DNA from 2 places in the uncultured Spongiibacter sp. genome. Region 2 is predicted to be linked to the other one. Evidence: predicted binding sites of a transcription regulator. Region 2 holds the regulator's gene; the other holds the start of a gene.
What was found. Region 2 encodes LexA, which represses DNA repair genes until DNA is damaged. Its sites were predicted from a motif close to ACTGTNTNTANANACAGT; they were not measured.
Positions count from the first base shown of each region.

Region 1: the regulator LexA is predicted to act here: its motif matches at 1,204-1,221, upstream of imuA (translesion DNA synthesis-associated protein ImuA).

Region 1 is NZ_CAXGPO010000049.1:9,622-13,031, forward strand. It holds gene ABNS66_RS15015 (alkaline phosphatase) at 1-554, shown strand, start outside; gene ABNS66_RS15020 (hypothetical protein) at 562-1,140, opposite strand; gene imuA (translesion DNA synthesis-associated protein ImuA) at 1,244-2,002, shown strand; gene ABNS66_RS15030 (DNA polymerase Y family protein) at 2,006-3,410, shown strand, end outside.
Region 2 is NZ_CAXGPO010000054.1:2,360-5,769, forward strand. It holds partial or broken gene topA (type I DNA topoisomerase) at 1-308, shown strand, start outside; gene ABNS66_RS15335 (DUF6586 family protein) at 314-793, shown strand; gene ABNS66_RS15340 (hypothetical protein) at 890-1,159, shown strand; gene ABNS66_RS15345 (hypothetical protein) at 1,217-1,630, opposite strand; gene lexA (transcriptional repressor LexA) at 1,633-2,235, opposite strand; gene ABNS66_RS15355 (DUF6763 family protein) at 2,406-2,726, opposite strand; gene ABNS66_RS15360 (mechanosensitive ion channel family protein) at 2,978-3,410, shown strand, end outside.

The DNA of each region.
Region 1 (3,410 bases), on a different contig from region 2:
TCCTTATGGTTGAAGCGGGACGCATCGACCACGGCCACCACGCTGGCAATGCCAGTAAGGCCTTGCATGACACCATTGCTTTATCTGAGGCGGTGGCACTTGCCGTAGAGCAAACCAGCCCCGAGGACACCCTCATTGTCGTCACAGCGGATCACAGCCATGTTTTCACGATTGCAGGCTATCCTCGGCGGGGCAACCCGATACTGGGTAAGGTAGTCAGCGTGGGCAGCAATACTCCAAGCACCGCGGCAGATGGCCTGCCCTACACAACCCTGGCTTATGCCAACGGCCCCGGCTCTGAGTATTTCAGCGCCCAAGAGCAGACGGCGGCTGGCAGTCGCCGCGATCTGCACGGCGTTGACACCCAGGACAGAGGGTTTCAACAGGACGCTCTCGTTCCTCTCAGTAGTGAAACCCACGGCGGCGAGGATGTTGCTGTCTACGCCATTGGCCCCGGTGCAGCGCTGCTATCGGGCACAAATGAGCAGAATTTTCTCTTCCATGTAATGGCCTATGCCAGCGGCCTATTGCCACAACCAGCGTACGTGGAATAGCCAGTCCCTAAGGAACCAAAGGCTCGCTGAGCCAGTCGCCATTGAGCCGCCGATACAGGCGGCGCTGATGTACACCATCCGCTGCTGCGCACCAGGACTCCAGATAGTCCACTGCCAGAACCACTCCCCGCGCGTTACCGACAAAGGGGATATCGGTGCCAGCAAAGCGTTGTCGCAAGCCATCGAGCTCCTCTCGCAGCTGCGCAGCTGAGGTTAGCGTCGAGCTTTGCGGGAGGCGCTGGTACAGGTGATCCAACAGTTTTGCCGCATCGGGTTTATTCTGCCAATGCTCAAGCATCTCGTCCTCACCCAGCACCTGCCATGTACCGCGCAGGCGGTATTGGCGCATTTGCGAAGGCCAGAACAGCAATACCTCGCTGCCACCTGCCATCAGCACCGGCCACTTTGGCGAGCTATCGTTGATAAAAATCATTGGCCCTAAAGTGGTGATATCACGCAGTACCACCGTTCTTGTGCTCGCCTGCTGACCATCTACCGTCGCCACACTGCAATAACGTGCCGCCGTATCACTTTCAGCCAGGGCTAGGCGGTAATCGTGGATGAGTGACTCTAGGGGGCATTGCATACCAGCTCCTGATTTGTCATAGAACGACGCGTTGGGTTTATTGACTTTCCAGCCAGTTGATATACTGTATATGCATACAGCATATAGATTCGCGCCATGTCCAATGCCTAGTAAAACACTTGAACAACTTATCAACCGACAGCAGCTGTGGCCAGCCAAACAACGTCGCCGCCACACAGTAGGCGGCCAGAGTAACGCGACGGGCTTTGCTCCCCTAGACCGAGCCTTACACCAAGGCGGCTGGCCGAGCAGCGGCAGCAGTGAATTTTTGTGTGATACCCCTGGGGTCGGCGAGCTGGAATTGGTCATGCCTACGCTGAGCCAGCTCAATCGCGACCGCCCCATTGCCTGGTTAAACCCGCCTTATCTCCCCTTTGCTCCTGGGCTTGCTCAGCACGGCCTGGCTGCACGACAGCAGTGGCTGATTCATGCCCATCGTCAACACCAGCTTTGGGCCGCCGAAGAGGCCTTGCGCAGCGGGGTCTTTTGCGCGCTACTCAGCTGGTCGGCAAATTGTTCGCCGAATGACAAGCAGCTACGGCGATTACATTTGGCAGCACGTGAAGGTCACTGCTGGCACCTTCACTTCCGCCCAAGCCGCTGCCAACCACAAGCCTCGCCTGCCCCGCTGCGCGTACAGGTCGAAGGGGGGCCTCGAGACATTAAGTTGGTCATTCTTAAACAATACGGTGGTCATGCCGGTCAGCAACTCACACTGCCGCGAAATAAACAGCTAACTGAAGCCCAGCGCCCTGTTAATGAGTGGCCAACAAACACCAACCCGCGGCGGCGCCTTGCGGTCAATCTCCATGTCGCTGGACGTCCGTCAGCATCCTCTAGCCACCCAGTAATACGGTCATAATCCATGCTGTATGTGTGCCTACGGTTCCCACTACTGGGTTTGGAGGCCTTGCCCGGTGCACCGCTGAGCGAGCCCTGCGCCCTGATTGCACAGCAACAGGTGTCACTGGTGAACGCCGCTAGCAGGCTCGCGGGCGTTACCGAGGGAATGTCGTTAACCACTGCTTTAGCGCTTTGCCCCTCGCTCTACTGCCAACCGCAGCAGAGCGAGTGCGAACAGGCCCACTGGCAGCGCCTGGCTCTTTGGGCCTATCGCTTCAGCGACGACATCAGTCTATCGCCGCCCAACGCACTCTTATTGGAGGTGAGCCGCTCGCTCAAGCTATTTGGCAACTTGCAGCGTTTGTATCGCGCCCTGCTTTCAGCCTATCGAAAACGCGGCTTACAGTTAAATATTGGCCTGGGCAATACCCCTTTGGCAGCAGAACTCTTAAGCTTGCAAGGCATTCGCCCCGCTCATCTAGTAAATGCCGAGGGCGAGCTCAAACGCGATGCACTAAAACGCGCACTGGCGTCACTACCCTGCCGCCAGCTCCCGCTGCCAAGCGCCCAATTAGAAGCGCTGCACAATATGGGCCTGAGGCGACTAGGGGATGTTCTTAACCTGCCGCGCAAGCAACTGTTGAGCAGCTTCGACCCGGTTATGGCCGACTTTGTCGCCCGCCTAACTGGGCGCAAGCAGGACCCAAGACAGCGCTACCAACCCGCTGACGTTTTTGTCAGTGAACGTCAGTTTGATGGCGGCTTATTTCAGAGTGACCAGCTGCGCTTTCCGATGTCTGCCATGCTCAAAGAGCTAGAGGTCTATTTACGTCTGCGCCAGTGCTTAAACCGTGACCTGCACTGGACCTTCCACTATCTAAGCGGCGAACGCCAGCACTGGAAAACGCCGGTTAATCACCGCCACTTTCATCGCAAAAACCTTCTCGAACTCATTGCTCTGCAGCTGGAAGGGTTTACCTTAGCTGGCGCTGTAGAAGGCATTACTTTGGAATGCAGAGAGTTTGTCAGCCTGGAAGCCACCAAACAGCAACTTTTTGACGAGCATAGAGAAGCCACCGAGCAGGGTGACGCCCAACTTCGCCTAATCAATAGCTTGCAGCTGCGCCTAGGTGACAACGCGCTTCAGCAGTTGAAGATAGACGACCGAGTGTTACCGGAACAACAAGGCGTTGCGTGCCCCGTAAGCGACTATAACTGCGAACACCGTGACCACGAGGCAAGCAGTGAAGCGCTCAGACCCAGTTTGCTGTTGCCGACGCCTCTGCCGCTTCAACGCACTACCACCGGATTGGTCTGGCAGGGCCCCCTTGAAATACTTCAGGGCCCGGAGCGCCTGGATAGTAATTGGTGGCAGCAACGCCAGGTTCGCGACTACTACATTGCCCGACACAACGACCACGGCCTGT
Region 2 (3,410 bases):
GACTGTTCCTGGCTGCCAGTGGCTTCCCCAAAAACCGTGAAACCAGGGCACCCAAGGTGAAAGAGATTCTGCCTCACCAGGCAGAGATCGATCCTAAATACGCTTTCTTGTTTTCTGCGCCAGCGCAAGACAACGAGGGGCGAGATACTGTTATTCGCTACAGCCGTAAGACCAAGGAGCAGTATGTGCAGTCTGAGGTTGACGGCAAACCCAGTGGTTGGTCCGCCTTTTATGAAGGCGGTAAATGGGTGGCGCATGTAAAGCAGAAAAAAGCGGCTAAAAAATCGCCAGTGAAGAAAGCGAAGTAGGGCGTATGTCAGAGAGTTACCGGGGGCAGTGCAACCTCCATTTACACTTCGCTAAGCAGTATCTCGCTGACAGTGAAGGGGACGCCGAGCCACAGTGGAGCGGGCATTATCAGCGAGCTTGTGTTGAGTCTGCGTTGTGGCAGCTACGGCTGGCCTACGAGTGCCATTTGGCCGACTTACTCATCCAGCAACCGCTATATAGCCAGACTTTACCCACTGGGCGTATGAATGCTCAAGTATTGACGAAGGCCGCGCACCCTCCGGAAATTGCAGAGTTGGCTGATCGCGAAATACACGATGATCAGTTGAAGTGGATGCTGGACTACCGTTTTGTGCGCCAGCCCGGTGATGCAAAACAGTACAACCCGTCGCTGCTAAGCACCGTTACGGTTTCTGATCAGGACGATATTGAGCTTGCTAAGGGCTGCTTGCAGTTCCTCAGCGAGCTGATCGCGAGACACCGAAGCACACTCTTGGAGTATTGATAGGTCGGTCTACTGACAGATTGGCCTACTGGTCGCTGGGTTTGTTACACTTAGCAAACGCGTCAACGCGTGGTGATAACAAACAAGGGAAACTCTGTGCTGGCTTATTTAGAATTGGTTGAATTGGCAAATGGCGATATCGTGCTTCAGCGTTCCGAAGGCGACGAAAAGCCATTGGTGATGATCCGGTTCTCAAGTGAGGCCAGAGAGCAAATTCCAGGCTCATGTTTAGAGATCGCCCGTGCAATGGTGCAGGCTGGTCTAGAAGCTGCGCAGGTTGTGAGCGAAGAGCTTAGTGACGACGCCGCTGAAGCACAAGACGACGATCAGGACGATATTCACCCCCCATCAAAGACCCTCCACTAGGGCATAGAGCACCTCTTTACCCCTTATGTATCGTGGCTGCTGGGTCCCTCTTGGCTGTTAATTTTGAAGCTGTATCACCAGGCACTCGGCGTCGCCAGCCAGCGCTGCTCGCTCTAGAGCGCAGCGTTGTTCTGTGCTGAGGGGAGTGTTCGTCAAAACCGCCACGGTGTGACTTTTCCCGCGCTCCAGCGCTCGTGCCGCAATATTGCAGAGGCTGCCGCCGTTCGACACAACCTGTAATATTCGCTGGCCGCGATCTTTGCCGCAGGCATCGAGTAATGGTTTGAGAGGTCTGTCTGCAACCCAGCACAACCAACGCTCCTCAGTTTGTCCGCTTAGCTGCATTAGCATGGCGGCCAGCAGCGTGCGTGACAGGTGCGCCTGGCTGCTCAACATGATATCGGTAATGCGCGTAGCAGTGTTGTGCTGCTGAGCGTTTGAGAACAATGATGTTTGCTCGATCAGTGCCATGCTTAACTCCCGCGTCTCAGTACACCCACACTCAAGCCCTCAATGGCGAAGTCCTGTTCTCGCAGGTCAACTTCAATGGGGGCGTAGTCGGGGTTTTCGGCGATTAATAGCAATTGGTGTTTGTTCTTTTGGTGTTGCAAGCGCTTTACAGTGACCTCATCACCAATTCGCGCGACGATGATTTGTCCGTTCTGAGCCACCTGGCAGCGGTGTACAGCCAATAGATCATCTTCAAATATTCCGGCATTGATCATGCTGTCGCCGCGCACGCGAAGGAAGTAGTCGGCCGAGGGAGAAAACAGGTTTGGCGAAATCGCGCAATGGTCTTCAATGTGCTCCTGAGCCAGGATGGGGCTACCTGCAGCAACCTGGCCAACAATGGGAATGCCGAGGTCTTCGGGAAGGCGAATACCTCTTGAGGCGCCGGGTATAATTTCGATCGCGCCTTTTCTGGCCAGAGCCTTGAGGTGCTCTTCGGCAGCGTTAGGTGAGCGAAACCCGAGTTCTCTGGCAATGTCTGCACGGGTCGGTGGGTAGCCGGTATCGTCGATATGGCTCTTTATCAGCTCGAGTACTTGCGCTTGTCTGGCGGTTAATTTTTCCATGTTCTGGCATCTGTTTATCTATACAGTAACTGTGAGTATATACAGTATTTTGTTCTGTGCAAGCCGCGATCGGTAATTTTGATGTTGGCTGAAAGTGGGAGGGTAGATAAAAAGAAGCCCACCCGAAGGCAGGCAGGAGGGGGAGCGCGGAAAATTCAGTGTTTCAGTGGCTAGAATTCATCGAGGATGCCGTTGACAACATCGCTCTCGATTTCGTGTAGCGGGTTGCCGATCTGCTCCGGCATGATGCCATCATCCCAATGGCGGTAGTCGTCATCGCTGAGCTCGAACGCATTTCGCCAGTCCTCTGGCTCTTCAATACCGGTGAGCTTTAGCTGCCTCCAACTGTCCAAATCGTACTCGCAGATTTCTCCGTCAATTAATTGCACTTCTATTGTGTCCAGGCCTTCATCTGTAGCCACAACTTCGAACTGCTGACCGGTTTCCAGGTCTTTGTACCAGCAGCCTATCAACGCATTTAATGATGCCATAGCGTTCACCTCCTAAAGTACGTATCTCCAAGCTATCATGTCCCATCGGGCTGTCCAGTAGGGATTTATCCGAGAGCCCGGGTGTGGCTTTGTGTCGTTGTTATGGGCTTCAAGTTTAAATCTTCGCACTTTCAGTAAGATGCCCGGCTAAGTTAAACTGATTTTCTTTTTTTCACCCCGTTTTTTAGCACGCTAATGAATAAGTGGCTCGGGGTTAACAAGCAATCTGTATAAGTAGAGGGCAGCGTTTGATGTCGATGGATTGGATTAAAGGTATAGAGTTTTCTAGCTACCCTTGGCTCACGGAAGTGTTCATCGTTGTTCTTATTGTTCTGACGGCGAACTTACTGGCAGGCCGCTTGCTGAATGTTCTGGGCGAGCGTTTTAAACGCACGCATAACCTGTGGGATGACGCCGTTTTGCTCGCTGCGCGTCGTCCGCTGGTATTGTTGATATGGGTGGTCGGCGCCAGTCACGTATTAGAGATTATCGCCGGTAGCACTGACGCCGACATTTTTACCGCGCTGCAACCGTTCAGAGCCGTTGCGGTGATGGCGATTTTGGGTTGGTTTCTCGTGAAGCTGGTTCACGAAATCGAAGCGGGCCTGCTCTCCAGAGAATACAGCGATAGCGACGAGCCGATCGACCAAACAACGGTGATGGCGCTGGGCAAACTGGTGCGAA